Regions from separate parts of the Idiomarina sp. genome, predicted to be linked through region 2. Evidence: predicted binding sites of a transcription regulator. Region 2 holds the regulator's gene; each other region holds the start of a gene.
What was found. The regulator sigma-54, encoded in region 2, starts transcription at its own class of promoters, with help from an activator protein. The targets are predictions, from matches to a motif close to GTTGGCACGNNNNTNGNNT.
Positions count from the first base shown of each region.

Region 1: flgB (flagellar basal body rod protein FlgB) is a predicted target of sigma-54. The motif match lies at 4,685-4,703, and genes of this name have one in related genera.
Region 3: glnA (glutamate--ammonia ligase) is a predicted target of sigma-54. The motif match lies at 1,725-1,743, and genes of this name have one in related genera.

Region 1 is NZ_CP080268.1:1,542,093-1,552,528, forward strand. It holds gene flgG (flagellar basal-body rod protein FlgG) at 1-599, opposite strand, end outside; gene flgF (flagellar basal-body rod protein FlgF) at 635-1,378, opposite strand; gene flgE (flagellar hook protein FlgE) at 1,666-3,045, opposite strand; gene KZ771_RS07610 (flagellar hook assembly protein FlgD) at 3,061-3,744, opposite strand; gene flgC (flagellar basal body rod protein FlgC) at 3,771-4,223, opposite strand; gene flgB (flagellar basal body rod protein FlgB) at 4,252-4,650, opposite strand; gene KZ771_RS07625 (protein-glutamate O-methyltransferase CheR) at 4,935-5,768, opposite strand; gene KZ771_RS07630 (chemotaxis protein CheV) at 5,805-6,749, opposite strand; gene flgA (flagellar basal body P-ring formation chaperone FlgA) at 6,916-7,629, shown strand; gene flgM (flagellar biosynthesis anti-sigma factor FlgM) at 7,726-8,055, shown strand; gene flgN (flagellar export chaperone FlgN) at 8,066-8,470, shown strand; gene KZ771_RS07650 (HipA domain-containing protein) at 8,467-9,447, opposite strand; gene KZ771_RS07655 (HipA N-terminal domain-containing protein) at 9,447-9,803, opposite strand; gene KZ771_RS07660 (hypothetical protein) at 9,807-10,166, opposite strand; gene KZ771_RS07665 (hypothetical protein) at 10,258-10,436, opposite strand, start outside.
Region 2 is NZ_CP080268.1:2,697,915-2,708,350, forward strand. It holds gene KZ771_RS13040 (YhdP family protein) at 1-15, shown strand, start outside; gene KZ771_RS13045 (carbon-nitrogen hydrolase family protein) at 1-814, shown strand, start outside; gene tldD (metalloprotease TldD) at 827-2,272, shown strand; gene yjgA (ribosome biogenesis factor YjgA) at 2,291-2,812, opposite strand; gene pmbA (metalloprotease PmbA) at 2,878-4,224, shown strand; gene mgtE (magnesium transporter) at 4,237-5,601, opposite strand; gene KZ771_RS13070 (HPr family phosphocarrier protein) at 5,604-5,879, opposite strand; gene rapZ (RNase adapter RapZ) at 5,892-6,737, opposite strand; gene ptsN (PTS IIA-like nitrogen regulatory protein PtsN) at 6,728-7,198, opposite strand; gene hpf (ribosome hibernation promoting factor) at 7,201-7,488, opposite strand; gene KZ771_RS13090 (RNA polymerase factor sigma-54) at 7,517-8,983, opposite strand; gene lptB (LPS export ABC transporter ATP-binding protein) at 9,027-9,752, opposite strand; gene lptA (lipopolysaccharide transport periplasmic protein LptA) at 9,756-10,289, opposite strand; gene lptC (LPS export ABC transporter periplasmic protein LptC) at 10,261-10,436, opposite strand, start outside.
Region 3 is NZ_CP080268.1:2,093,419-2,103,854, reverse strand. It holds gene typA (translational GTPase TypA) at 1-1,486, opposite strand, end outside; gene glnA (glutamate--ammonia ligase) at 1,860-3,269, shown strand; gene glnL (nitrogen regulation protein NR(II)) at 3,371-4,459, shown strand; gene glnG (nitrogen regulation protein NR(I)) at 4,446-5,843, shown strand; gene KZ771_RS10155 (response regulator transcription factor) at 5,923-6,600, shown strand; gene KZ771_RS10150 (HAMP domain-containing sensor histidine kinase) at 6,597-7,952, shown strand; gene KZ771_RS10145 (alpha/beta fold hydrolase) at 7,969-8,952, shown strand; gene KZ771_RS10140 (cation diffusion facilitator family transporter) at 8,942-9,871, opposite strand; gene trmL (tRNA (uridine(34)/cytosine(34)/5-carboxymethylaminomethyluridine(34)-2'-O)-methyltransferase TrmL) at 9,949-10,413, shown strand; gene KZ771_RS10130 (ABC transporter substrate-binding protein) at 10,345-10,436, opposite strand, start outside.

The DNA of each region.
Region 1 (10,436 bases), 1.2 Mb from region 2:
CCACTGACTGCTGTTTCTTTATACAAGTTTTGCCCGACCGGCTCTAAGCCCGCCGGATTAATAAAGCTGGCCAGGTTCATCTGCCCAATAACGGCGTTATCGGCGTTGCCCGGCTGACGCACGGTAACCTCACCTTCTTGCGAGATACTTAGCGAAATCGCATCTTCGGGCACCTGAATTTGCGGTTCGATGGGATACCCGTTACCCGAGGTCACCATGGTGCCTTCCTCGTTAACTGAGAACTGCCCGTTGCGGGTGTACGACAAGGTGCCATCGGGCATCAGAACCTGAAAAAAGCCTTTGCCGTTGATCATCACATCCAGTGAGTTATCGGTGGTTTGCACGTTACCCTGGGTATGTGACTTTTGCGTTGCCACCACTTTGGTACCCGCGCCCAACATCAATCCGTTGGGTAATTCCACGTCTTGTGCTGACTGACCGCCGGGTTGATTAACGTTTTGGTAAAGCAAATCCTCGAAAATGGCACGACTCTTTTTAAAGCCGACCGTGCTGGCGTTCGCCAAGTTGTTTGAGATAACCGAGATATCGCGCTGTTGCGCATCAAGGCCGGTTTTACTAATCCACAGTGCAGGATTCATCGTTATTCTCCTCTACCTATGATTAACTTAAGCGATTAACTTAAGCGCATCAGCGATTCAGCGCGTTGCGCATTCTCGTCGGCGGTTTTCATCATTTTGACGTTCATTTCGTACTGTCGTTGCAACATGATCATCTGGGTCATTTCGCCAACAGAATTGACGTTACTGCCCTCAAGTGCGCCGACTTCGAGTTTGACGTTGGCGTCAGCGATCGCTTGCTGGCCGTCTTTCAACTCAAAAAAGCCTTCATTGTTTTTCTTCAAATTATTCAGTGGCGGGTCCACCAGTTTAATCCGGTCAACAATCTCCATGGCATCTTCCGGCGCGCCCTGCGGGCGGATCGAAATATTGCCGTTACTGCCAATCGTTAACGAATCTATCGGCATTGGAATTAATACCGGTCCGGCATCGCCCATGACCGGGTCGCCGGATGAGGTCCGCAACATGCCGCCAGCGTCTATCTCGAGACTACCATTGCGGGTGTAGCGTTCGTTGCCGTTGGCGTCCTGCACTGCAAGCCAGCCTTGTCCTTTGACTGCGACGTCAAGATTACGACCGGTCGTTTGAATGCCGCCGTGGGCAAAGTTTTGCCCCGGGCTCTCAGTCAGTGCAAATACCCGCGTTGGCAAGCCTTCGCCAAACGCTTGCATTGATCTGGCCTGCTGCAAATCGGCTTTAAAGCCGGTGGTATTAACATTAGCCAGGTTATTAGCGCTTTGCGATACGGCTTTCATGTTCTCGTTGGCACCGCTCATGGCGATCCAAAGCATTTTGTCCATGATTGACCTCCAGCCAAAAATTTGTCACTTAGACGTTTATGCTTAAATGGAATGCAGAGATCGTGCCAATGTGCGGCTTCGCCTAGGTTCTGCTCGGCTGCGCCGAGGTTTTGGGCACCTTTGGCGCGGTTTTGTTCGGCTGCGCCGAGGTTGTGTGTGCCTGCGGCACGGTAGCCATAAAAAAAGGGCTTGCGGATGCAAGCCCCTTCATTGTGTTTAAACAGCCATCGGCGAGCGAAGCGAGCCGATAAACAGCCGCGACGAAGGCGCCGATAGTCGCGGTGCGACTATCGGATCTGCAAGATGTTCTGTTGCAGGCCGTTGTTGATTTCCAGTGCCCGTGAGTTGGCCTGGAAGTTCCGCTGGGCTGAAATCAAATCGACCAGTTCTTTGGTCAGATCGACGTTAGAACTCTCTAATGCAGAGGATTCTACAGCACCAAAGACGCCCGAGTTTGCCTCACCAGAGGTGGCAATACCAGATGCCTGACTCTCTGCCCATGACGCATTGCCTAACTGGGTAAGTCCCTGTTCATTGGCGAAGCGTACTAACGCGACTTTACCCAAATAACTGACATCACCATTAGAATAACTGGCTAAAATCAAGCCATCTTCAGCAATATCAATATTGGTTAAGCGACCGACGGTGGTACCGTCCTGCTCCAGTAAGTTAACACTAAAATCAGAAGCAAATTGTGTCGGCGCTGTTTCACCTTCAGAATCAAACTGATCACGGAAGAACACATTGATCTGTTGGGTGTCATCGGCGCCGTTGTTTAGCACACCTGAAAGTGACAACTGACCGGGCTCAAAAGTGCCGTTACCGTTAGCATTTAATGGTGAACCTGATTCATCAAAGCGAACACGAACACCGGTGGAGCCATTCTCTGCTGGCTCCGCGCTAGCACCGCCATTATCAAAGTCTACAACCTGGCCATCGACAGCGGTGTAAATATCCCAGGTATTATTCTCAATACTCGCTTGATTTGAATCACGGCGTACATAATAGGTGGTCAAAACGTGCGACTCACCCAACGAATCATAAATCGTTGTTGAGGTTGATGACGTGTAAGAGGTTGGGTCGTCAACACTAAAAGGATTACCCGGGACCGCTGTAGGTCCGGTACCTTCTGCCACTCTAACACCTGGCGCGCGTGCATCGAGGTTAAATGACTGATACTGGTTTTCGGTCGCAGACGGCGCCCCGGCAGAATCAGGAATACGAATAGGGCCTGATGCCGCCAGTGATGTTGACTGCGTCGCACCGCTATCACGATCAACCGGGAAGCCTTGTAAAAACTGACCCTGATTGTTAACGATATAGCTGGAGTCGTTTAATTTAAACGCGCCCGCTCGTGTGTAAGTAAAATCCTGGTCGGTCAGTCCTGAGGTCGTGGCAAAAAAGCCGTTGCCGCTAATCGCCATATCCAGCGAGTTTTGCGTAAACTGCAGCGTACCTTGACTAAACTGCTGAGCAACTGCCGCGGTGGCAGCGCCATTACCGGTCTGCTGGTCAGAGCCACTAAAAATACTATTTGCATAAACGTCAGAAAATTCTGCACGCGACCCTTTAAAGCCGGTTGTTTTGACGTTGGCAACGTTGTTAGACGTCACATCCAAATCTTTTTGTGCGGATGAAATACCGCTTAAAGCTATGCTAAATGACATAAGTCACCCCTTTGATTAACTAATCTCTGATACTTGACCAAACTTGATGCCGCCTAATCCTTCCAAATTAAGCACAACGCCATCGCCTGAGCCCATACTCACACTCTGAACTTTTGCTCGCATTTGTAGTGGCACTTCCACCCGTTCACCGCCGATCGTTGTTTGTGCGGTAAATGAATAAACACCCTCTTTTACCGGCTCGCCGGCTTCATTCATGCCGTCCCAGTTAAAATCATGGCGGCCATTGGCTAAATCACCTAAGCTGACCGTTTTTATCACCTGTCCGACTTCATCTTTTACCGTGACTTTGGTGTTATAGCCGGATTGCTCCAGTGCAATTGCTCCATCAGCGCCTTCACCGGCGTTAGCAAATGCTTTGTTGGATGGCACCAGCACATCACGACCCACCATGGTTGAAGCTTGCAGCGCCTGATTCGATGACATGTTCTGGGTAAACTGAGTAAACTGTTGCGACAGTTCACTGATGCCCTCAGCCATCGAAAAGTTAGTCATTTGCGAAATCATCTGATCATTATCCACCGGCTTGGTCGGATCCTGCATGTTCAGCTGTTCCGTCATCAGTTTGAAGAAGTCCTCTTGCTCGAGTTTTTGTTTTTCGCTCGGATCTGCAAACTGTGCTCCTTCCTCCCTTTTCCAGCGCATGCTGTCAACGTAGGAGTTGTTACTGACACTTTCCATCGTTTATCTCCTGTTAGCCTTGTCTACTAACCTTGACCAAGGCGTAATAAACGCTGAGTCATGGTTTTAGCGGTATCCGCTACTTGTACGTTGCTCTGATAAGAGCGTGAGGCGGAAATCATGTTGGCCATCTCTTCCATGGTGTTGACATTGGAGCGGTAGATGTACCCCTCGCCGTCAGCCATCGGATGATTCGGCGCGTATTCGATTTGTAGTGGTTTTTGACTCTCGACAATACCTTTAACTTTAACCCCCGCAGCCTGGCCTGCTTGCGACTGGTTGGTCAGGCTATCGCCCCGATAGCTACCTCCGGCATCGGCAAGTGCCGTTGCAAAAACCGGGTTACGGGCACGATAGGTATCATCCACGCTGCTGCTGACTGAGTTTGCGTTCGCCAAATTACTGGCGGTGGTATTCAGTCGCACTGACTGCGCGCTCATGGCTGAACCACTGATGTTAAAAATGTTGAATAAGCTCATGCTGACTTACCTCGATTGGTCTTTACCATTACTGGCCGCTAAGCGCTTTTTTGACACCACTGATCTTGCCGTCAAGGAAGTTCATGGTCATTTCATATTCCAATGCGTTCTGTGCATACAAGTTTTGTTCCAACTGCACATCGACCGTATTACCATCGCCCGTGTCCGGCTGCGTGGGTACGCGGAATTTTTCCTGCCCGGCCGGGCTGATTTCGACATTGAAGTGTTTTTCGTGGGTACGCGTTAGCTTATGATTTTCCATGCCACGCTGCGCTTGCTGCAACGCTTGCTGAAAATCGAGGCCTTTCGCTTTGTATCCAGGGGTATCGGCATTAGCGATGTTATTGGCAATCATCTCCGCACGCTGGGTACGTACGCCCAGTGTGTGCTGTTGGATGCCAAGGAGGTTATCCATGGTAAGTGCCATTTTTTCGTCTCCCGTGTTTTCGATAGGGGAGACTATGCAGAGATCGTGCCAATGTGTGCCTTCGGCACGGCTATTTGCAGCTGCGCTGCGGCCTTTGGCCCTGCGGGCGGCTGTTTGTGCCTGCGGCACGGCTGTTTTTAGCTTGCCTTCGGCCGCTAAGGCTATTTGCCTGACGGCGGTAAATCCTGTGCGCAGCACAAAAAGCAGCAACGAGCGCAGCGATGTTGCAAACAGCCGCCCGCAGGGCAAAAAGCCGCAGCGCAGCTGCAAAAGGCCAGTCGGCGTTAGCGCCGACGATAAATGATTCCCGGGTTGCAGCGGATCATTTCGAAGTCGTCGGTTAGACCGGAAATTGATTCTGATGCCCCCAGGAAGAGGTAGCCGCCGGGATTGAGGGATTGCCGGAATTGGGCAATAATTTTCCGCTTAACGTCGGCGGAAAAGTAGATGAGTACGTTGCGGCAAAAAATGATGTCGAATTTGCCGAGTAATGCGTAGCTGTCTAACAGGTTTAAGTGTCGAAATTGAACGAAGCTTTTTACTTCGTTCTTTACTTTCATGGCACCGGGTTTGCTGCCTTCGGTGAAGAATTTCTTTTGCCGTTCGGCCGATAGACCACGGGCTATTGCAAGGCTGTCATACTCTCCTACCGCACATTGGTCTAAGACTTTGTTCGATATATCTGTGGCGGTAATACGAATGCCGCCTTTTAATCCGCCGGGGTTTTTGGCTTTGTATTCCAGATAGGTCATGGCAATAGAGTACGGCTCCTGCCCTGAAGAACAGGCCGATGACCAAATTTTGACAGGTGCCGCATTGTTTTTAAATTCCGGCAGCACTCGGTTAGCCAGGATCTCAAACGGATAGGTGTCACGAAACCACAGTGTCTCATTCGTGGTCATGGCATCGATAACCGTAGCCCGCAGTGCACGCTCGCTGATCTTCATCGACTTCTTCACCAACTCGGACAGCGAGTCGATGTTAAATTTTGCCATTAAGGGGCTAAGGCGACTTTTAACCAGGTACATCTTGTTATCACCGAGCACGATACCGCACTGATGCTCTAAAAACTGACGAAACTCCTGGTACTCTGACTGACTGAGCTCTTTATTGGTCACGTTTTCTCTACTGCGTTGTTTTTATTCTGATTAAGCTTATTCAATATTGACGTCTGCTTCTGCATTAAGCCATTTTTTAACGGCAGTTGCCAGCTCATCGGGGTGGAATTTGGCGATAAAGTCATCGGCGCCCACCTTTTTAACCATAGCTTGGTTAAACACCCCACTCAACGACGTATGCAGAATAACATGAACACCGGCGAGTTTGGGATCGGCTTTGATTTCGGCAGTCAGGGTATAGCCATCCATAACCGGCATTTCTACGTCAGAGACCAGCACCGGCACGTGCGGGTGCACATCGCCATCGACTTCCTGAGCCTTTTCTTTTAACCAGTCCAGCGCTTCTTTGCCGTTCTTTTTGATTTCCATTGGAATATCAAGAGACTGCAATGCACGCTTGATCTGGCCACGCGCCACGGCCGAATCGTCGGTGATCAATATCGTCAAGTTTTCTTTCGCCACGTTAATGGGCTGATTAGCGACTTCTTCGCTGATGTCGGTATTAACCGGGGTGATGTCGGCCAAAATACGCTCGACGTCGATAATTTCGACCAATTCTTTGTCTATTTCGGTGACCGCGGTCAGATAGGCGTCACGGCCTGTGCCTTTTGGCGGCGGCAGGATCTCTTCCCAGTTGATATTGATAATGCGATCAACCCCTCCGACTAAAAAGCCCTGCACCGTGCGGTTATACTCGGCGATGATAATAAAACGGTTTTGAAGGTCGGTAATTTCCGGTCCCCCGGTGGCCATGCTCAAGTCAATAATCGAGATAGCCTGACCACGAATATGGGCAATCCCCCGAACCAAACGATTGCGATGTGGCATAGCCGTTAACTTGGGGCACGGCAGTACTTCGCGCACTTTAAATACGTTAATACCAAAACGCTGTTTGCCGGCCAGTCTAAACAGTAATAATTCCAGCCGATTTTGGCCGACCATCTGTGTGCGTTGGTTTACCGAGTCCAGGATACTCGCCATGTTCACTCCTTTTATCGGAGCAGGCTGACCGCTGGCATGCTCCTTGCTTAAGCTATTGTAACTCGTGGTGCCGTAACGTCAGTGACAAAAACTTGACGTTAATTACATTCTCTATTGTTAAAGAATGTGTCGGCAGAAGACCATTAAACCTTAGTGGAATTACACAATGATAATACGCAATAGCTTATTAATCAGTTTGCTTTTGATCATAGCGCATTCGGGCTCGGTTGCGAATGCAAACGAACGTAAAAGCGATAGTTTAGATCACAAAGCCTTGCAGACGTTGGCGCACGACTTTGTTAAAGCTCAGGTGACTGCGCCCGATAACGGTCGGGTCGAGATTGTGGCGAACAACCTGGATCCGCGTATGGTGGCCAAAAAATGCAGCGAGCAGCCGCAGGTCAGTTTTGCCTCTAATTCAGGGCTCGATAGTTATACCACGGTTGAGATACAGTGTGCTGCACCAACGGCCTGGCGTACCTATGTACCGGTTCGTATTTACCGCTATAAACCGGTGATTACGGCAGCGGTCCCCATGTCACCGGGGCATCTGGTGTCGGAATCTGATTTAACCACGCAAGAGGTGGATATTAATCGTATTCGGTCTAATGTTTTTACCTCAGCAGATACGTTAGTCGGCGCGCGGATCAAAAGACGCGTGCGCTCCGGACAGCCGATTGAAGCCAGCGACACCTGCCTTGTTTGTTCGGGGGAAAAGGTTACAATAGTGGCTAAAAGCAAGGCATTGCAAATAACAGCCAGTGGCAAAGCATTGGCTGACGGCCTGAAAGGCGAGTCGGTGGCGGTGCAAAACACGCGTTCTAACAAGTCGTTAGAAGCGATTGTCACCGGTTTAAACGAAGTGACCGTGCAGTTGTAATATGTCGACGGTCAAAAAAGTAGCAAAAAAGATTAAAGGTTTCTCGCAAAGTGTCGATAAGGGCACGAGAACTTCTATCTAGCGAGGCGAGACAATATGCCAATCAATATCAATAATGCAGGATTAAAAAACACCACGATCGACACCAAGACCAATCGTCAGGTCGATGGCGGTAATAATTCCGGCAACAGCCCGGCACCGGCTAAAAGTGGTGGTGATTCCGTATCGCTGACCTCTGAGGCGCAACAACTTAACGACCTGCAGGAAAAAGCGATGAACAGCAGTGGCATCGACCAGGCGAAGGTTGATCGCATTAAGGCGCAAATTGAAAACGGCTCATATAAGGTTGACGTTGACCGTTTGGCGTCGAAGTTAGCACAGTTCGAAGGCGACCTGTTTGGTTCGCAGATTGACGGCGACGAGTAACCGCTAATTTATGAGCGCTACCGCAACACCTGTTAACGAGCTTCTACAACAGCTGGCAGACTCGCTAGATGCCCTTGCTGCACTGCAACAGCAAGAACTCAAAGCCATTGTAGAACGCCAACACAGCAGCGTTGCGGATATCGCACAGCAAAAAGCGCAGCAGCTTGAGCAGGTATCATCGCTTGACGCCACGCTGCGTGAACATCCCGATGCAAACTTGTTAAAAGACGACGAAACCTTGGCCGCACAAGTGACTGAAATAAAACGTCAGCTAGCTGATGTGCAGCAGCAAAGTGCGGTAAACGAACGCGTTGTGCAATCTACCTTAAACAGCATCGAACAGCTCAAACAAGCCATCCTCTCAAACGCCAAAAAAGACAGCCTGACCTACAACGCCAAAGGCAAAATACGCTAGCGTTGCATTCGCCCAAGCCGCTCCTCTATATGCGCTTTTATGGCATCAGTTAATTGAGAAGAACAGACCGATTGATTTAGTACCTTTTCAACATTCTGACTCACTTGATTAATCATTTTCTGAATCAAGCGCTCACCAACCGTTGCTCCTAATCCAATCTTTTCTGCTAACAACACAAAGTCGGGTCGTGTGTAGTAGCCATATTGCTCGTAGGCGTCGCTAAATTCTGCATCAACTTCGGATGCCAATACACACAGCGTCAGATCCTCACCATAATAGGCCGGATAGGGTGCGACCGAGAGAATATCGTAGGCGGGCGTAAAGTCGCGCATCAAAGTGGAACGGTCGTCAGGCTTTCGGTACATCGAGAAGTTTTTTAAGTGCAGATCATTGTTGCCTATAAGATAGGCAAACAGGACTTGCTGAAAGCCTTTTAGCAACACCACTTTATTAGCACCACTGCATTGATAAAGCTGCTTTAGCGTTGTTTCGTAAGACAAAGCATCGCTACCTTTGTGTTTGGAGTTTATTTGACAAAGACTGGCCGCATCCTCAATAAAGTAGCGTTGCCGCGCAGGCTCAGGCTTTTTATTTGCTGGTTGCGCGAGTAAGTCGAATCGCCGGGTAACAAAACACAATTCCCCGTCTTCGAATGGCACCAGCGCATGCTGCGCTGTATCAATTCCCGTTACTGATGCCAATGTCATCATGCTGTATTCGTTTGCGGGCAATTCGGAAAATTGTTTTGGGCAGGGTTTAACGATAAAGTCGCCATCTTTATGGGCTGGCATCAGGCGATCGCCCTCACGCCGCATAAAGAGTTTGCGCTGCACACCGGAAACCGACTGACCATCCAGATACGCTGGTGCATAGTCATCAAAACTCGCGTTATCACCAACCACTTTCAGGCTACCGATTAATGCCGCATCGGCTGCAAACATTTTTTTAAAGTAGGCAGATGATTCAACAACAACCATCAGCTAGCCTCCCATTCTTCGACAACGAGTGGCAACACCGACAGCGCACCAATCAATTCCTCGCCATTAGCCAGCAGTAAGCCAAATTCGTCATTTTTATCTAATCTCGAGCGACTCGCCTGGAAGGTTTTGACCCAACCTTCGCTGACAAGGTTTTGGAAAAATGGCGGAAAGGTGTCAAATGTGAAAGGTTGCGCTCGCAAAGGGAAATGATGGCCAATGGGCACACCATCAGTTAAATATGACTCAGCATAAACAAATTCATATTGCTCAATCAGGCCCTCGCGCAACTCGGTCAAGTGACCTGCAAGTTTACCGTTCGCGTAAATCGCGCCTACTCGATTAACTTTAGTCACCAGTTAATCCTGCTCGGCAATAGGTTTAGGATTGCCACGAGCTATAACCAGCCGATAACCCATAGCATCAAGAATACTCGTAATGGTGGCAACACCTGCTGACCCTGGCCGTTGGCACGCTTTACTGATGGCATTTTTCGATTTTCCTGACAGCAAAGCCAATTCTTCGTTGGTGACCTTGTGCTCTTTCTTATATGCATCGACAAGATTGCCAAAGTCTTCAAGCTCACCCGCAACCTCTGTATCCTGAAGTTGCCCAGCCAGTTGTTCACGTAAACTGTTTAGTTCTCGTTCTTGATGCACACGATACTGTTGCAGAATTTCTTCAATTTGCTCGTGTTTAACCGTAGATAAATTAGCCATAAACACACTTTAATGTGATTTATTTACAATAGACTAATTAATAGCACAAAATAATAGTTCGTCAACTAAACATAACCATATTTATGTGTTTTTAACACTTAAAAACTACCGGGCGCTGTAAAAATGGGTTTTTACGTCGCCATAATGCGTTTTTCATGTCTTGCTCTGTTTTTAATGCCTCATCGACACTGCCATCTTCGTGCTGCAGGCTGAACGGCTTGTTGAACGGCCGATTGCGAATGCAGTCGTAGAGATCTTTCAATAAATAAC
Region 2 (10,436 bases):
GCTAACCAGCCTTAAAACGCCGGAGCAAAATCTGGCAAAAGTAGAAGCACTTGCGGCTGACTTACCTAAAAACCGGCCTCAGTTGGTCGTTTTACCTGAGGCATTTAGTTGTTTTGGTGCCGGTGACAAAGCGCAATTAGCGATGGCGGAACCGGATGGACAAGGCCCTGTGCAGGAGCGATTGGCTGCTATCGCGAAAAAGCATCAAATTACCTTGATTGCCGGGACTATCCCCCTGCAAGGCAGTGGTGCTGATGAGGGCAAGCGCTTTGCTGCAGCCTGTCTGGCATACGGACCCGACGGTGAGCGTTTAGGCCGTTACGACAAGATTCATTTATTTGATGTCGATGTTGCAGACAACACAAAGCAGTACCGCGAGTCTAAATGGACCCAGCCGGGCAATTCGATTGTAACCATCGATTGTGGCTTTGCTGTGGTGGGCTTGGCGGTATGTTATGATGTGCGCTTTCCTGAATTATTTAAAGCGTTGCGCCAGGCTGGTGCTGAGATCATCGTGTTACCGTCCGCGTTCACCCAAGTCACCGGGCGTGCGCACTGGCACACATTAGTTCGCTCGCGGGCTATCGAGCAGCAGGTTTATATGGTGGCTCCCGGTCAGGTCGGAGAACATGAGAATGGTCGTCGCACTTATGGCCATTCAATTATCGTTAATGCCTGGGGTGAGATCATTGCCGAACAAGCAGATGGCGAGGGAGTGATAAGTGCTGACTATAACGGCGACGCGGTAACCCAAATTCGGCAACAGATGCCCGTTGCGGAACAAAGCCGTATCGATGTTTCGCTAAAGAAGTAACAAAGAGGTTTCATGACACAACACAGTCAATCGCCACTAACATGGTTAAGCGAGTGGGATATTGATGAACAAGCGTTGCAACAAGCGCTTGCCACACTCTATAGCGGCGATATCGATTTCGCCGACATCTACCTTCAGAATAGCGTCAATGAATCTTGGGTTTTGGAGGACGGAATAATAAAAGATGGTGCGTACCACATCGAGACAGGGATGGGTGTGCGCGCCGTTCAGGGCGAAAAAACCGGCTTTGCCTACGCTGATGAAATTACATTATCGGCGCTGAAGCGGACATGCGAGGCTGCCCGAGGTATATCTCGACAGGGTCAAAGTAAAGTAGCTAAACCGTTGCAATCCAAACAGGTTACTGCGCGCTATCAAGCAATTAATCCGTTGTCGTCGATGACCGAGGGCGACAAAATAGCGTTATTGAAACAAGTTGATGCCCATGCGCGGGCTCAAGATGCCCGTGTGTCACAAGTGGTGGTAAGCCTGGCAGCGAGCTTTGATGATGTTGCAGTGGCTGCTACTGACGGTACTCTGGCGGCCGATACGCGACCGTTAGTGCGGCTAAACTGTAGCGTGATCGCCGAACATAATGGTCGTCGCGAACGCGGTACAGCCGGCGGTGGCGCCCGTGTTGGATACGACTACTTTTTATTGGTTGATGGTAAGCCCAGATGGCAGACCTTCGCTGAAGAAGCGGTACGCCAGGCGTTGGTTAATCTGGAGGCGATTCCTGCCCCGGCCGGGACGATGCCGGTGGTGCTGGGCTCAGGCTGGCCGGGAGTCTTGTTGCACGAGGCTGTGGGACACGGACTGGAAGGCGATTTTAATCGCAAAGGGTCGTCTGCGTACTCCGGTAAAATAGGTGAAAAAGTTGCCTCGGAGCTATGCACCATAGTCGATGACGGAACCCTGGGTGACCGCCGTGGCTCGATGAGTATTGATGACGAAGGCACTGAAAGTGGCTACAACGTGCTGATCGAAAAGGGCGTGCTAAAAGGGTATATGCAGGACAAAATGAATGCCCGCCTGATGGGAATGCCGGTAACCGGGAATGGCCGACGCGAGAGCTATGCGCATTTGCCAATGCCGCGCATGACCAATACCTACATGCTGGCCGGCGAACACCAGCCGGAAGAAATTATCGCCAGCGTTAAACGTGGTATTTATGCGCCTCATTTTGCTGGTGGACAGGTGGATATCACCTCCGGGCAGTTTGTGTTTTCAGCATCCGAAGCTTATTTGATTGAAGACGGTAAAATCACCACGCCGGTTAAGGGCGCAACCTTGATTGGTAATGGCCCGGAAGCGATGTCGCAGGTGTCTATGGTCGGTAATGATCTGGCCTTAGACGAGGGCGTTGGTGTGTGTGGCAAAGATGGGCAGAGCGTGCCGGTCGGGGTTGGACAGCCCACGTTAAAGCTTGATGCCATGACCGTGGGCGGTACTGAGTAAAGCGTAACTGAGCAACAGCTAGCGCATGATCTTACGCAATATAACGAAAACCCGGCGTGACGCCATCGGCGGTTTGTTATGCTCCTGCTGTTGTAGGTGTTCGCCATGCAAGCTTAACAATTCGTCGCGACTGGCTTGCGGATATTGCTGACAAAATTCGTCAATGGCCACTGCGCCTTCTTGAACGATTCGGTCACGCCACTGCTCTATCTCATGGAATTCGGCTACTTCTTTTTGATGGCGACCGTTGAGATCATCAAGTGCGGCTTGAACAGGAGCGGGATCACGCTGGCGCATGAGTTTACCGATAAATTGTAATTGACGGCGAAAGCCTTCGTGCTTTTTCTGAATACGGCGGGCCAGCAAAATGGCATCACGCAATTCGTCGTCCAACGGTATTTGCTTAAGTTGAGTGTCGGTTAGCTTAATTAAATCAGTACCGAGCTTTTGCAGTGCTTCAGCTTCGCGTTTAATTTGCGACTTGCTGATGTGCTGGTCATCATCGCTGGTGTAATCAGTATCGTTATCAGGTGCTGTCATAGTTTATCGTCTTACAAGTAATTAAGCGGTTATTTTAACAGTTTTTGCGGTTTAAGGAGTGCTTTTTGAAATTACAACGCGCAGAGTTGCAACAACAGATGCAACAGGTCGAAGATGCCGTAGCAGAGGCTTTAGCTATTGCAGGCAAGTTGGGCGCGACCAGTGCTGAGTGCTCAATTAGTAAAAGTAGCGGAATTTCCGTCGGTACTCGTATGGGCGAAGTCGAAACCGTCGAATTTAATCAAGACGGTGCTTTGGGCATTTCAGTCTATCGAGATCACCAAAAAGGTTCAGCGTCGACCACTGATTTGTCTTCTGAGGCAATTCATGCAGCAGTAAAAAAAGCCTGTGAAATTGCTAAGCACACATCGGCTGATGAATTTAACGGGCTCGCACCGCAAGCGTTAATGGCGGGCGATATTCCAGAGCTGGATTTATGTCATCCGGGCGACCAAAGTCCGGAATATGCCATTGAACAAGCACTGCGTTGCGAGCGCCACGCGCTATCACTGGATAAGCGTATTGTTAATTCTGATGGTGCGCAGTACGGCTCACATACCGGATTTAAAGTGTATGGCAACAGTCATGGCTTTCTGGGCGGTTATTTGCAGTCACGGCATAATTTAGGCTGTGTGTTAATTGCCGAGCAAGATGGCAAAATGCAGCGCGACATGAGTTATACCGTGGCGCGTAAAACCGATGAGCTGGAGCAAGCCGAAAAAGTCGCTGAGGATGCGGCCAGTGAGACGTTGTCGCGGTTGGGTGCTCGTAAAATTGATACCGCCAAAGTACCGGTCATTTTTAGGGCTGATGTCGCCGGTAGTCTGTTCGGCCATTTAGTGGCCGCGATTAGTGGTGGCAACCTTTATCGCAAGTCGAGCTTTTTACTGGATGCACTAGATACTCAAATTCTGCCGGAATGGCTGACTATTCACGAAGATCCACTGATTGTTGGCGGTTTAGCCAGCAGTCCCTTCGACAATGAAGGCTTAGCGACGCAGGCGCGCGATATTATTAAGGACGGCGTACTACAGACCTACTTACTGACTAGCTATGCGGCGCGCAAACTTAACCGCCAGCCAACCGGTCATGCGGGTGGTATTCATAATTGGCGCATGACGCACTCAGATAAGACCCTGCAGCAGTTGTGCCAGCAAATGGGTACCGGACTATTAGTAACTGAGCTCATGGGGCAGGGCGTTAACCTGGTCAACGGTGACTATTCGCGTGGTGCCGGCGGCTTCTGGGTCGAAAACGGCGAAATTCAGTACCCGGTAGAAGAGATAACCATCGCCGGTAATCTCAAAGACATGCTGGCAAATATCGTCGAAATTGGTGGCGATGTTGATAAACGTCACGCGTTACACACGGGGTCAGTGTTATTAGATGAGCTTCGTATTGCCGGTGTTTAGTTCACTAATAGCCTAAGCCGAAAGTAACAGGGTTGCTGTGCCAAGGAAGGCAAAAATACCTACCACGTCCGTGACTGTTGTCAGGATAACACCGCCTGCCAGCGCCGGATCAATGTCGAACTTCTTCAAAATCATCGGCACAGTAACACCTGCGAGTGCCGCTGCCAGTAGGTTGGCCATCATTGCAAACGCAATAATTGCCCCCACCAGCCAGCTTTGCATCCATAGTGCTACCACAGCGGCAATCAAAATAGACCAAATGACGCCGTTGAGGGCACCTATTGCAAGTTCTTTACCGATCAGCCAGCGCGAGTTGCTGGTGCCGATATGACCCAATGCCATACCACGAATGACCAGCGTTAACGTCTGGCTACCGGCAATACCGCCCATGCTGGGCACAATGGTGTTAAGAATGGCTAGTACGGCCATTTGCGCAAGAATGTCTTCGAACAGCGAGCTGACCATGGCAGCCAGTAAAGCCGTTACCAAATTAATCGCTAACCATACGGTGCGGCGGCGGGTACTTTTCAGAACCGGGGCAAAGGTGTCTTCATCATCTTCTAAACCCGCCATGCTCAGCATCGAGTGTTGAGCCTCTTCGCGGATAATATCGACCACGTCATCAATGGTAATACGACCAACAAGCTGTTGTTCGGAATCAACTACAGGTGCTGATACCCAGTCAAAGCGCTCGAATAATTTGGCGACTTCGGTTTCGTCCATATCAACCGGGACACTAACGACATCCGCCGACATGATATCGCTGACCAGCCGACTGGGATCGACGGTAACCAATCGGGCAAGCGAAATTTCACCGATCAGTTTGTCGTTGCGATCGGCGACATAAAGCATGTCAGTCGCTTCCGGCAGTTCGCCTTTAAGGCGTAAATAACGCAATACAACATCAACGGTAACGTCCGCACGAACTGTGATAGTGTCGGTATTCATAATACCGCCGGCACTATCTTCATCATACGAAAGCGCGGTCTCGGCGCGTTCGCGGTCGCGCTCGTCCATTGATTTTAATACTTCTTGATAAACCTGGTCGGGCAGGCCTCGCAGAACATAGGCAAGGTCATCGGTATCCATGCCCTCGGTTGCTGCAGCCAGTCGCTCCGGGGCCATCTGCCGGATTATCGACTTCTGAACTTCTTCAGATAGTTCTTCTAGAATTTCACCGTGTTCGTCAACATCAACCAGTTTCCAGACTATCGCCCGGTTCTTCGGCGGTGAAGACTCCAGCAGTAATGCCACGTCGCAGGCTGGCATATTGTGCAGCATACGCCGCGCAGCCACGTACATACCGTCCGCTAAGGCAGCATTAACCTCTTGAATACGCTGCATGGCATATTCTTTATCGGACAGCTCGGCGATCATGGTTATTGTTCTTCCTCAAAGCGCTGTGCAAATAGTCCGGTAATGGCAGCCAGGGCGGCTTCCGCATCCTCGCCGTCGGCGCATACCTCTACCTCCTTGCCTTGTTTGCCGGCTAATAGCATCAGGCACATAACGCTGGCAGCATCCACCTTCTGGCCATCTTGTTCTACGGTGATGGTCGCGTCAAAACGTTGTGTTAATTGTGCGAGTTTGGTGGCGGCTCGTGCATGCAACCCAAGTTTATTACGAATAATCAGGGTTTTACAATGTATTGTCATAGCTCACCTGTGCTATTTTTTGGTTTCGCGGTGTCGAACCTGAACATTTATCGCTGTTTGTTTAAACCGTTCAGCCAATTGCTCGGTGATATAGACCGAGCGATGTTGTCCGCCGGTACAGCCTGTTGCGATGGTTAAATAGCTGCGATTACTGCGCTGAAAATGCGGAATCCAGGTGGCAAGGAAGTTTTCGACTTGATGGATGTATTTCGCCACCAACGGTTGTTGCCGAAAGTAATGTTGTACGTCTTCGTCCAGTCCTGATAACAATTTGAGCTCGGGTTGCCAATGAGGATTTGGCAAAATACGGGCGTCAAATACAAAGTCAGCGTCTTTGGGTAAACCGTATTTAAAGCCAAACGACTGAAATACGATAATGAGTTTTTTCTCGGCTTTGCCTAACACCCTTTCAGTGACCTGCTCACTTAACTGATGTAACGACAAATTACTGCTGTCGATACGCCAGGTGGCACGCTCCATAATTGGCTCAAGCACTTTGTGCTCAAGCTGCAGAGCGTCAGTTAGCGGTAGCTCTTTTTGCGACAGCGGATGCAAGCGACGTGTTTCGCCGAAGCGTTGCAGTAGTGTTTGATCATCCGCGTCAATAAACAGAATTTCCGGCTCAACGTCTGAGGGTAAAAAGTCGAGCGATTCTAACAGTTCTTCTGAATTCTCTGGCAGGTTACGAACATCAATGCTAATAGCTATACGGTCATACTGAGCCATTACGGCATGAACCAGGGTAGGCAGCAGCGCAATCGGCAAATTATCAACGCAATAGTAACCTAAATCTTCAAGCACCCTTAGCGCGATAGTTTTGCCTGAGCCCGAACGGCCACTAACAATAATTAGCTGCATGATCCGTCGTTACTCTCGTCAACAAAGATGTCATAGAGATCTTTGTCAGATTCGGCTTGTCGTAGCGCGCGAGTACAGACTTTATCGTTCATACGGCGGGCAACCGCGGCAAGCGTTTGTAGGTGATTTTCGTGCTCTGATTCAGGCACCAGTAAGGCAAAAATAATATCCACGGGCTGATTGTCGATAGCATCAAATTCGATAGGTTTTTCTAACGTCAGTAACACAGCGACAGGTTGTGTGGCATTGGCAAGCCGACCGTGAGGAATGGCAATACCCAGCCCAATTCCGGTACTGCCTAAACGCTCCCGATTCAACAAGCTTTCGAAAATATCGTGGCGAGTAATGCCGACCAATTTGGGGGCCGCAATTTGGCTAATAGCCTCGAGTAAACGCTTTTTGCTGGCACCCTCGACTGCACACTTGGTGCAGTCGGGGCTTAATAGTTCAGACAGTTGCATGATTAATGCTTTTTGAGTTTCTCTTTGTGTTTAATAACCTGGCGATCGAGCTTATCAATTAAGCCATCAATTGCCGCATACATATCTTCGTGTTTGGCGTCGGCAAAAATTTCGCCGCCGTTAACGTGCAAATTCGCTTCGGCGATTTGATCCGTTTTCTCAACCTTAAGGATGACGTGCACATTGTTAATGTGGTCGAAATGTCGCTCTAACTTAGCGAACTTAGTATCTACATAGTCACGCAGTGCGTCAGTAATATCAATGTGATGACCGGTCAAATTTATTTGCATAACGTCTTCCTTCTTATAGCTACACGATTTAAAGCAGACTCTTGCGTTGGCTCGAGGACGCGATGTTAAGCGACTCCCGATACTTTGCAATGGTCCTCCTTGCCACTTTGATTCCCTGCTCCGCAATGAGTTCAGCAATTTTACTGTCACTCAATGGTTTGGCGCGATTTTCTGCCGCCACTAACTTCTTAATTAAAGCACGAATAGCAGTACTTGAACACTCACCTCCTGCCTCTGTGTTGACGTGACTGGAGAAAAAATATTTCAACTCAAAAACACCGCGGGGGCTATGCAAATACTTCTGTGTCGTCACCCGCGAAATTGTACTCTCATGCATCTCTACTGCTTCGGCGACATCGTTAAGAACCATGGGCTTCATAGCCTCTTCGCCGTACTCGAAAAAGCCTTGCTGGCGCTGCACGATACAGTTTGCAACTTTAAGTAGGGTATCGTTGCGACTTTCCAGACTTTTAATAAACCAGCGCGCCTCCTGGGTATGCGATTTTATGTAGTTGCAGTCAGCCTCGGATTTGGCCGCTTTGCTAAGCGCCGCGTATTCTTCATTAACCTTTAATTTAGGTACGCTGTCAGGATTTAATTCGACCACCCAGCGGCCTTGTTTTTTTACCACAGACACATCCGGAATAACGTACTCCACCGGTTTTTGCGCCACTTGTTCGCCGGGGTGAGGATGTAACTGTTGGATTAACTGCATACAAGCTTTTAGCTCTGCCTCAGACAGGCGCATTTTGCGCATAATCGTGCGGTAATCACGGTTGCCGAGTAATTCCATGTGTTGCTGAACGAGCTCTATCGTTTGTGTTCTTAACGGGCTTTCTTCTACTAGTTGCTGCAACTGTATAGTTAAACACTCAGCAACGTCGCGCGCGCCAACGCCCACGGGATCAAAATGCTGTATGCGTTTCAGCACCATACAGATTTCTTCCTGGCCAACCTCATCGAGACCGACCGCATCAACTAGCTCGTCGATACTTGAGGTGAGATAACCATTATCATTAATAGATTCGATGATCGCTTCGGCAATGGCGGTGTCTTCATCGCTGAAGTGCGACAGCTGCATTTGCCACAGTAAATGATCCTGCAGTGTTTCGCTGGTTTCGCCCTGGTACACGTCCATTTCGCCCTCAAAACTTTTTCCGTTACCGCTGGTCATCGATGCTGGCGTGGACGAGGTATAGGTATCATCCCAGCTGCTGTCGACCGGCAGGTCATCAGGCAACTGGTCTTTTTTTAATACGTCGGAGGTTTCTTGTTGGCTATCGTCACGGTCGCGTGATGACGCGTTATGTGCCTTACCATCTGCGCCGCCATCTGAGATATCCGATTCGACGTCCAGCAGTGGGTTGCTATCGAGTGCTTCCTGGATCTCCTGCTGCAAATCAAGCGATGACAATTGCAACAAGCGAATTGCTTGTTGTAACTGTGGGGTCATGGTTAATTGCTGACCCATTTTTAGCTGAAGACTTTGTCGCATACGTTAGGCTCCCGGCTCTCGCATCAGTCGTTACTGAATAGGCTTACAGCGTAAATTGTTCGCCGAGGTAAACATCTTTAACCTGTTGGTTTGATAATATACTGTCTGCGTCACCACTGGCAATCAACTGGCCGTGACTGACAATGTAAGCGTGTTCACAAACCGAGAGTGTTTCGCGCACGTTGTGATCAGTAATTAGCACGCCAATACCGCGATTTTTTAAATGTTCGATAATTTTTTTGATGTCTAAGACTGAAATCGGGTCGACACCGGCAAAGGGTTCATCCAGTAAAATAAAGGTGGGATCAGCTGCCAGCGCCCGTGCAATTTCTACCCGGCGACGCTCGCCTCCGGACAGGCTCATCCCCAGGCTGTTGGCGATATGGCCAATGTGGAATTCTTCCAGTAGCGCATCAACTTTTTCTTCACGCTCAACCGCGCTTAGCGATTTTCGAGTTTCTAAAATGGCCATCAGGTTGTCGCGTACTGACAGTTTGCGGAATATCGACGACTCCTGTGGCAAATAGCCAATCCCCCGGCGTGCTCGCTCGTGCATAGGCAACAGCGTTAGGTCAGTGTCATCCAGATAAATCTGGCCTTTATCACTATTAACCAAACCCACAATCATATAGAAGGTGGTCGTTTTACCTGCGCCGTTAGGGCCCAACAAGCCGATGATCTGGCCCTGACTAACCTCCAGGCTGACATCTTTAACCACTTGCCGACGTTTGTAACTTTTTGCTAAATGACGAACCGAAAGCGTAGCCATAAGTTAGCGATTGCCCCCGTTTTGGTCGTCGTTGTCGTCCTTTTTGGTGGGCGTAAAAATGGTTGTTACCCGGTTGTTCTCTGAGCCCTCGCCGCTGGCGCTTAAGGTTTGTTTGGCGAGGTCATAGGTAATAATCTGCGCACTAGAGCGGCTGGCACCCTGGGATACTTGCGCATCACCCACGAGTTCAAGCACTTCGCGCGCCTGATAGTAGGTAATACGTTGCGCTTGAGCGCTGATAGTTGAGCCGTCTTCTAGTTGCTGGGTATAGGTTGCAGGGTTTCCTTCGGCAATGAAGGTATCTGCTTGCTGCTCGTTATTACGCAGCGCTTCAAGGCGGTCGGCTTTTATGACAAGCGACCCCTGGGTTACTGTTACGTTATCGGTTAGCAACAACTTATTATTTTTGATATCCAGTTCTTCATGGCCGGCTGTCAGCTCAATCGCTTTAGAAAAGTCCGCTTCGCCCTGTGCAAATACGGCGCTACTGAACAGCACAACAAGGCCGCTAACGAGGCTCAAATACGGTCTTAACATGTCGATTTAACTCCATCTTTTCAGCATATAGGTCAGCTTTTAAACCATCTCCACGGATAGTTAATTGCGGACCAAATAACGTTACTGGATAGTCGGTACGCATACTTTCAGCTGCCATATCGATAACCAGGTATTCTGTAATTACCC
Region 3 (10,436 bases), 600 kb from region 2:
AAATCAATACGCCGTTTACACGCTGGCCGATGGTACCGCCTTTATGCGGGCCGTAATGGTCAAACGTGTGGTACATCAAACCAGTACCTGAGGTCAATGTCATGAACTCAGTCTGGAAACCAATCAAGCCACGGCTTGGTACTTCGAAATCGACGCGCACGCGGCCTTTGCCATCCGGAGTCATGTTGGTCATCTCAGCTTTACGCAAACCAAGCTTTTCCATAACCGCACCCTGGTGCTGTTCTTCGATGTCTACCGTCAATGACTCATACGGTTCCATTTTCTGGCCGTCTTCGTACTTGATGATAACTTCCGGGCGCGATACGGCTAATTCGAAGCCTTCACGACGCATGTTTTCGATTAATACGCCTAAGTGCAGCTCACCACGACCAGAGACACGGAATTTATCCGGGTTATCAGTTTCTTCAACACGCAATGCGACGTTATGGACTAGCTCTTGTTGCAAACGCTCAAGAATTTGACGAGAAGTAACGAATTTACCTTCTTTACCGGCAAATGGTGAGGTGTTGACCTGGAACGTCATGGTAACAGTCGGCTCGTCAACGCTTAGCGGCTTCATTGCTTCAGCTGCGCCTACCGCACAAACGGTGTCTGAAATTTTAAGTTCACCCAAACCGGTTATGGCACAAATGTCGCCTGCATGAGCTGATTCTGCGTCAATGCGGTCAAGACCCAGGTAATTAAATACTTTACCGATTTTACCGCTACGCTCTTTGCCGTCAGCACCAACGATAGTAACCGGTTGGTTTACTTTAACGCTACCACGAGTTACACGACCAATACCGATAACGCCAAGGTAACTTGAATAATCAAGTTGAGAAATCTGCATCTGTAAGTCAGCGTCAGGATCTGCGTCCGGGTGGCTGACTTCGTTAACGATAGTTTCGAACAACGGCGTCATGTTTTCGCCAACCGTTTCTTCTTCACGAGTAGCCCAGCCATTCAGTGCCGAAGCGTAAACAACAGGAAAGTCTAACTGTTTGTCGGTTGCGCCTAAGTTATCAAACAAATCAAACACCTGATCCATCACCCAGTCAGGGCGAGCGCCGGGACGGTCGATTTTGTTGATGACAAGAATCGGGTTCAAACCGTGCTCAAACGCTTTTTGTGTAACGAAACGCGTTTGCGGCATAGGACCGTCAACAGCGTCGACTACCAACAATACTGAGTCAGCCATTGATAATACACGTTCTACTTCACCACCAAAGTCGGCGTGTCCCGGAGTGTCCAGAATGTTGATGCGGTAGTCCTGCCAGTTAACGGCTGTATTTTTTGCCAAAATGGTGATGCCGCGTTCTTTTTCCAGATCGTTAGAGTCCATGATGCGCTCTTCGAGCTCACCACGACTTTCTAAGGTGCCAGATTGTTGAAGTAGTTTGTCGACCAGTGTGGTTTTGCCATGGTCTACGTGCGCAATAATCGCAATGTTGCGAAGTTTATTAATATCAAATGCCTGAGTTGTCATTAAGAAAGCCTGTGTTTGTCGGAGTAAACCCTGCCGACAGAGGGTTGATAAAAAAGAGCGGCGTATTCTACCTGTTTAGTAACTAATTAAAAAGCCTTTGTTCGTTTTTTACTCAAAAGATTCATAAAGCAACATAACGGTGCACCATTATGGTGTATAATGCACTAATATGGTGCGATTGAGGTTGGTGGTCTTCTCTTTTAAATTCGTAACCTATTGAAATTAATTGAGTATCTATTTTGGCATGGCTGTTGCTATGTAAAACGTGTCGAGTCATTACAACAAAATTAATTGTGATCGAAACCGCTATTAACAGAGTTATCGATTACACTAGCTAAAAATAACTAATTTATTCATTCCGCTGGAGGAAAACATGTCAGCAAGCAAGATTTTCGATGCCATTAAAGAACACGACGTAAAATTCGTTGATTTGCGCTTTACCGATACCAAAGGTAAAGAGCAGCACGTCACTATTCCGGTGTCGCAAATCGATGATGACTTCTTTGAAGAAGGTAAAATGTTTGACGGCTCATCGATTTCGGGTTGGAAAGGGATCAATGAGTCAGACATGGTATTGATGCCTGATTCAGATTCACTGGTACTGGACCCGTTTACCGACGAAATGACCCTGAACGTTCGTTGCGATATTCTGGAACCGGATACAATGCAAGGCTACAGCCGCGATCCACGTTCTATTGCTAAACGAGCAGAAGAGTTTTTACAGTCATCAGGTATTGCTGACAACGCCTTTTTTGGTCCCGAGCCGGAATTTTTCTTATTTAATGATGTGCGATTCCACACCGACATGAGCGGCTCGTTTTATAAAATAGATGCCGAAGAAGCCAAATGGAATTCAGGTCGTGAATACTCTGAAGGTAACCTGGCACACCGCCCAGGTGTTAAAGGAGGCTATTTTCCGGTTCCTCCGGTAGATTCAGCACACGATATTCGCGGCACCATGTGTCTGGTTATGGAAGACATGGGATTGGTGGTTGAAGCACACCACCATGAGGTTGCAACCGCAGGACAAAACGAAGTTGCTACTCAGTTTAACTCGTTGACTAAGAAAGCCGACGAAATTCAGGTTTACAAGTATGTTGTGCACAATGTAGCCCATAGCTATGGCATGACAGCGACCTTTATGCCGAAGCCATTGGTGGGTGATAATGGGTCCGGTATGCATGTGCACATGTCATTGCAAAAAGGTGGCGAAAACCTGTTTGCAGGTGACCAGTATGGTGGGTTAAGCGAAACTGCATTGTATTATATTGGTGGTATTATCAAACACGCACGTGCCATTAATGCGTTTACCAACCCATCGACCAACTCATACAAACGCTTAGTACCTGGTTTTGAAGCGCCGGTAATGTTGGCTTACTCTGCACGTAACCGTTCGGCTTCTATTCGTATACCGCTGGTTTCGAGTGCAAAAGCACGCCGCGTCGAAGTACGCTTCCCTGATCCAAGCGCAAACCCATACTTATGCTTTACTGCGCTACTGATGGCAGGTCTTGATGGTATCCGCAATAAGATACACCCTGGTGATGCTATGGATAAAGATCTGTACAACCTGCCGGCCGAGGAAGCGCGCGATATACCTACCGTGTGTCACTCTCTGGAGATGGCATTAGAAGCGCTGGACAAAGATCGTGACTTCTTAAAACAAGGCGGAGTAATGGATGACGATATGATCGACGCATACATTGATCTGAAATATAACGAAGTCGAGACACTGAAGAAAACAACGCACCCCGTTGAGTTTGATATGTACTACAGCTGCTAATTTCTATTGCTAAGACTTTAGCAATTACTAAAAGGGAGCAAGGCTCCCTTTTTTAAGCAGAATACATGCACTATATTGGTGCATTCAACGTGAGTTAATTTATGGCGGCGCTAAAAACACAACAGGTAACTATACTGGATGCTTTGCTTACAGCGGTCGTGGTGCTGGATGAACAACTGGTTATTCGACAGGTCAATGCGGCAGCTGAATCGTTACTCGACCATAGTGCCCGTAGACTGTTAAACGAGCCCTTTGCCAGTAGTTATGTGTCTACCACATTAAGTTCGGATTTACTAAAGAGTTGTTTACTCGACCAACAAACACTGGTTAATTCCGAAGCTGAATTGGTGTTGCATTCTGGGCATAAGATCACGGTTGAAGTGAGTATCCAGTTTTGGCACGACGCCAACGCCGATATGCCTTGTTTATTGTTGGAATTGAGACAAGTTGATTTACAGCGTCAAATTTTGCAGGAAAACTCTCAACGGCAACAGTTATTCGCTACACAAAGCCTGTTACGAGGCATGGCTCATGAAATTAAAAATCCGCTTGGTGGGCTGAGAGGGGCAGCACAATTGCTAGCAAGGCAATTACATGATGACGATTTGTTGGAGTATACCGACCTTATCATTGCTCAATCTGACCGACTACGTAATTTGATTGACAGGCTGTTGGGACCATCACGGATTGACCAGCCAAAAACAGTTAACTTGCACCAGGTAATCGAGCGTGTGCTTCAGACGGTTAGCTACGAGTATGAGAAAACCTTGGTGTTAAAGCGTGACTATGATCCTTCGTTGCCGCATTTGAGTGGCATAGAGGATGCGCTCGAGCAGGTGTTCTTAAACATTGTGCAAAATGCAGCACAAGCTCTGGATGGCGACGGTGTTATTACCGTCAGAACCCGGGTCGAGCACCAATTAACGCTGTTTGGGCAACGCTACCGTCAGTGTGCGGTTATCAGTATTCACGACAATGGTCCGGGAATACCAGCCTCACTTCAGGGGCAAATATTTTATCCTATGGTGAGTGGACGACCCGGGGGTACCGGCCTTGGGTTGTCATTAGTGCATAGCCTGGTTCATCAGCACGGCGGCAAAATTGAGTTTAGCTCAGAGCCGGGTCATACCTGTTTTAATATTTTTCTTCCTTACCGGCAGCCGGAGGCGTTTGCGTATGACGACCGCTAAACTATGGGTGATTGATGATGACCCTTCTATTCGCTGGGTGTTAGAGAAAACCTTTAACGGTACCGAATTTCAGGTACGTTGCTTTAGTGAGACTGAACAGGTTTACGAAGCATTTGTAGAAGACGCGCCAGACGTATTGTTAAGTGATATTCGCATGCCGGGTGAAGATGGACTGACGTTATTAAAAAAGATGACCAGGGAACGCCCTGACCTGCCTGTAGTTATCATGACAGCACACTCTGATCTTGATACCGCAGTAAATGTTTTTAAAGGCGGGGCGTTTGAGTATCTGGCAAAGCCTTTTGACCTGGATGATGCCGTCGCAACCGTCAGGAAAGCTTACCAGCAACGGCAAAGCCAACCTCAACTTACCGAAGTTCAACGCACGCCACCCACGCTGATTGGTGACTCGGCTTCGATGCAAGATGTTTTCCGCGTTATCGGTCGACTATCAAAGTCCAGTGTCAGCGTTTTGATTACCGGCGAGACCGGAACCGGTAAAGAGCTAATCGCGAACGCACTACATCAACACAGCCCAAGAGCGGAACATGCGTTTGTGGCGTTGAATATGGCAGCGATTCCGGCTGAACTTATCGAGTCCGAGTTATTTGGTCATGAAAAAGGCGCATTTACCGGCGCCGATAAACGTCGTGTCGGACGTTTTGAACAAGCTAACCACGGCACTCTTTTTTTAGATGAAATTGGCGACATGCCGTTACCTGTACAAACCCGGTTGTTGCGAGTTTTAGCCGAAGGGCAATTTTATCCAGTAGGTGCTCATCAGCCATTGAATGTTGATGTAAGGGTCATAGCAGCAACCCACAAAAACTTAGAGCAGGCCGTCACTCGTGGCGAATTTCGAGAAGACTTATTTCATCGGCTAAATGTTATTCAGTTGAAACTGCCCGCATTACGAGAGCGGACCGAAGATATACCTCAACTTGCAGAGTACTTTTTACAACGCTCAGCGCAAGAGCTAGCGGTAAACACCAAACAACTGAGTGAAGATGCGGTAGCTGCGCTGTGCAGGTACAACTGGCCTGGTAACGTCAGGCAGTTAGAAAATGTCTGCCGTTGGCTAACTGTAATGGCGCCGGGGCAGGTTGTTCAGACACATGAATTACCGGATGAACTGCAACAGAAAAATGAACCTGACGTTAGTTTAGAGGTCAATGAAGCAGCTAGCTGGGGCGACACCATTGACGCAGAACTGCGTCGACGTGTTCATCAACACGACGTGTTAACTGAGTTAAACGAAGAACTAGAGCGCCGGGCACTCCGATTTGCTCTTGAGCGTTTCGGCGGGCACAAACAAAAAGCAGCGCGCTGGTTAGGTTGGGGACGTAATACCTTAACCCGTAAAACCAAGCTATTATTAAAGTAAATATTTTGAAAAAGGCATCGCCCTGTGCCGCTGGTTTATAGAAGATAGGGTAGATGTCATGCAACTGAGAAGGCAAACAATGCATTCTGTATTACTGATTGACGATGATCATGAAATGTCGGCGATGCTGACGGAGTTATTCAAGCGAGAGTCTGTTGAGCTTACTGTCGTTGATGACGGTGTAAAAGGTCTGGACGCTGCCTTAAATGGCGATTTCGAGTTGATCCTGCTCGACGTCATGTTGCCCGGCATAGATGGTATGCAGCTACTACAGCGATTGCGGCAGCAGCATCGAGATACTGCAGTATTGATGTTAACGGCGCGTGGCGATGACGATGACCGGGTAATGGGGCTTGAGCTAGGTGCTGATGACTATTTACCCAAGCCATTTAATCCGCGTGAACTTATTGCACGGGTTCGCGCGTTGTTGCGCAGAACACCTAACACCACCATGCAATCGGAGAAGCTAGTCGCTAGCGGCTTTGAACTTGATCCGGCCAAAGCTGAAGTGAGCTGTGACGGCCAGGCGCTGGTCATTACACCAACCGAATTTGATATTTTGCGCTGTTTGATGCAGCAAGCGGGACAAATGGTGAGTAAAGATCAACTATCGGTAGCTGCGCTGGGGCGCAAAATGGGCCCGTTTGACCGCAGCCTGGATGTACATATCAGTAATATTCGCAAGAAACTTCCCAGCCGGCCTGAGCGCATACAGACCGTGCGCGGCCGAGGTTACCGTCTGACCGCGCAGGCATGATCTCCAACAGTAGTCGCCGCAAAAGTCGTTGGTACCAGTCGCTGACATTGCGACTGCTGTTATTGTTTTGGGCCTTATTGTTTGTTACCGCAAGCAGTGGTTATTTCCTCGCTGTATGGAATAGAGCGACGCCCGAACCACAGCCTGTGGCCGAGCCGATAAAACGAACGATTGCTCCGCTGTTACAAGACCCTGTTACCTTTCTGAGTTTAGAACCTGGCCGGTTAATTGCCGGTAATTATCGTGTTGCTGCACGCGTATCGGCCGCCGGGCAGCAGAAATTAATGCTGGATGAATACCTTGGTGAGCAACACCGGCGTACGCTGTTGCGATTTCTGAATTATGAGCAAACGATGCAGATGCCGTTAGCTGACCGGTTGTTGATTGGGCCATTCGAGTTAAATGGTAATAAAGTACTGGTAACGCGGCCACTGCAGGCTGCTGAATGGCAAGATCAGGCTCAGGCCGAACGAGAGCTGACACAAGCCCGAACATGGGCCATCGTGTCCGGTAGTTTTGTTATCGCTATTCTGTTGGGAGTATGGCTGATACGCCCAATTCGCCGGCTAAGTTCTGCAACCCGCGAAATAGCAGCAGGTAGCGCTGAACCTAACCTTGCTAAGTTGCCAAATCGGCGCGACGAAATTGGTGATTTAGCAAGGTCTCTTGCACAAACCGCGCGTGATCTAGCGGTCTCGCGTGACGCACAACGACGGTTGCTCAGCGATGTTTCGCATGAGTTACGTTCGCCAATGGCACGTATGCAAGTAGCATTGGATCTAACCGATGCCAGCGAAGATGATGCGCATATGCAGCAGTTACGCAGAGATACCGAGCGACTTAATCTAATTATTGAACGAATTCTGTCACTTTCTAAATTAGAAAACGGATTGGTGAACCTGAATGAAGAAACGGTTGATACGGGTCAACTTGTTGCGCGTTTGATTGATGATATTCAATATGCTGACGAGGCTTTAGGACAACGCTTAGAGCAACAGCATGCACAGTGGCCGGAGCTCCAATCTGACGAAGAGCTGTTACGCATGATAATCGAAAATATCGTTCGCAACGCGCTTCATTACACCGATGGTACTGTCGAACTCGGCTATAGCCTGAGTGATAATCAACACCGAATTAGCATTCGTGACCACGGACCCGGCGTCGACGACGACTTATTAGCGAAATTGTTTGAGCCGTTTTATCGTGGTGACCCTTCACGAAAACATAAAGCAGGGGTGGGCTTGGGATTAGCGCTGAGTCAGCGCGCTGCCGTGGTGTTGGGCGGCACCTTATCAGCTTCTAATCACCCTGATGGGGGGCTGGAAGTTGTGTTAACATTGCCTCAAGATTAACGACACCAAGCAGCACGTGACCCGAACCACTGACACAACCCGCCCCGGCGACGATAGCCCAGCCTGGTTAACGCATTATTACGACCATGTAATGCCATTCTGGCAGCAGGTTAACAATCGTTGGCTAAAAAGCTTCGATGGCATTAAATTGCACTGGTGTTTTTATAAAGTCAGTGAGCATGCGCCTTTGGTTGTTATCAGCCCGGGACGTATTGAGGCTGCGCTTAAATATCAGGAAGTTATCTGGGAATTAGCGCAGGCGGGCATTTCGTGTGCCGTGTTAGATCACCGTGGGCAAGGCGAATCAGAGCGCATGACGACTAACCCTCACCAAGGGCACGTAGAAAAATTTAGTGACTTTATTGGTGACTTCGAAGTTTTTAATGAAGCAGTGAGTGACGTTTTTCCGCTTGCCAGTAGGCGGTGTCTATTAGGTCATTCGATGGGTGGAACTATTGCCGCATTATATATGCATAACCGCGACGGTGGTTATGAGGAAATGCTACTTTCTTCTCCCATGTTCTCTATTAACACAGCCGGTATTCCGGTTAGTGTTGCTAAGTCGATAATCTCGGCTGGCGCTTGGCTTAATAAGCATTTGATGCCAAACCGACCCTGGTATTTTTTGGGTATGAAGGGGTACCAACCGGTAGAGTTTAATAAAAACGAACTGACTCATAGTAAAAACCGGTATCGGGTGTTTAGAGAACTTTATCAGCTGCAACCCGAGGTACAATTGGGTGGGCCTACCTTTAACTGGCTACACGAAGCGTTAATTGCCTGTGATAAAGCTAGCTCGGGGAGCCTCTCAATAGCGTGTCCAGTGACCTTATTTCAGGCCGGCAGTGACAGTGTGGTGACGGCTGAAGGGCAAGATCGTTTTGTTATGTACAATGAGGCAACTAAGGTGATCATTGAGGGAGCACGGCACGAGCTATTAATGGAAAGTGATCGTTATAGACAACCACTGATGAGCAAACTGCTATCCATTAATGAGTGATTGAACCTTCTACCTTAGCTACGATCTCGGGATCCATGTGTACAATGATATCTGCTGCCGGGAAGTGCTTCATCAATTCAGCCTCTACACAGTCCGAAATGGCATGTGCTTTTAGCAACGACAAGCGATCATCAAGTTCGATATGGAGTTGAATAAAACGTGTTGGCCCGGCTTCCCGGGTGCGCAGTCCATGTAAGCCCCGTACACCATCAACTGACTTGGCAATCGTGATAATTTGTTGTTGTGTCTGTTCGGGCAACTCGCGATCCATCAACGAATTGAAGGCTTGAGAGCCGATTTTGATAGCGCCAATGATGAGGTATGCAGCGATACCAATGGCAAATACGCTATCAGCCCAGAGTAACCCCCAGCCGCTCAACAGCAACGCGATAATAACGGCAATATTCAATAAAATATCGGATTGGTAATGTAGGTGGTCGGCTTTAACTGCTTGCGAATCGGTGTGTTTAATTGCGATACGCTGGATAGTGATCAGCACAAGTGTTAGCGCAATAGCAGCTCCTGACACCCATATGCCGGTATTAACCGAAGGCAGTCTGGGCCCTTGGATTAATTGCTCAATACTATGAAACACCAACAGCATGCTGGAACCGGCAATAAATGCACTTTGCGCAAGTGCGGCTAAAGACTCAGCCTTACCGTGACCAAAGCGGTGTTCTTCGTCTGCAGGCTGAAGAGCATAACGAATGGCGAAAAAACTAAATACCGAGGCGCCGCTATCGAGAATTGAATCGGTCATCGATGCCAGCATGCTCGCCGATTCGGTTTGCAACCAGGCAAACAGCTTCATGGCAATAAGAGAAAATGCGACGATAACAGAAGCTGTGCTGGCAAGCTTAACCCAGAATGAATAGGTTTTACGAAAGTTAGCTGCTGAGTTTTCGTTAGTTGGTTTCACAATAGGACCGAAATTTGATGCGCCGTGTTAGCGATAGTTTGCTATTCTAACGCTTTTTAGCTGTCGTTAAAATTATCATGCTGCATTTAGTCTTATTTGAGCCAGAAATACCTCCTAATACTGGTAATGCCATTCGGTTGGCGGCCAACACTGGTATGCAACTGCACTTGATCGAACCACTAGGATTCGAGCTTGATGAAAAGAAGGTCCGGCGTGCGGGTCTTGACTACCGGGATCTCGCTAATGTTCGTATTCATGATTCGTGGCAACATTTTTTAGACACGATCGAACATAACCGAGTTTTCGCCTGCACGACACGCGGTACAACCCGTTATACAGACGTAGAATTCGAGGCGGGTGATGTGTTGTTATTTGGGCCAGAAACACGGGGATTGCCGCTGGAAGTATTAGAGACATTCCCCGCGAAGAACTGGTTGCGTCTGCCTATGGCAAGTAATAGCCGAAGTCTGAATTTATCGAATTGTGTTGCTATTTTCGCTTATGAAGCGTGGCGACAGCTTGGCTTCGAGGGCGCGATCTAAGTGCGCCTTTAACTGAGCACCTA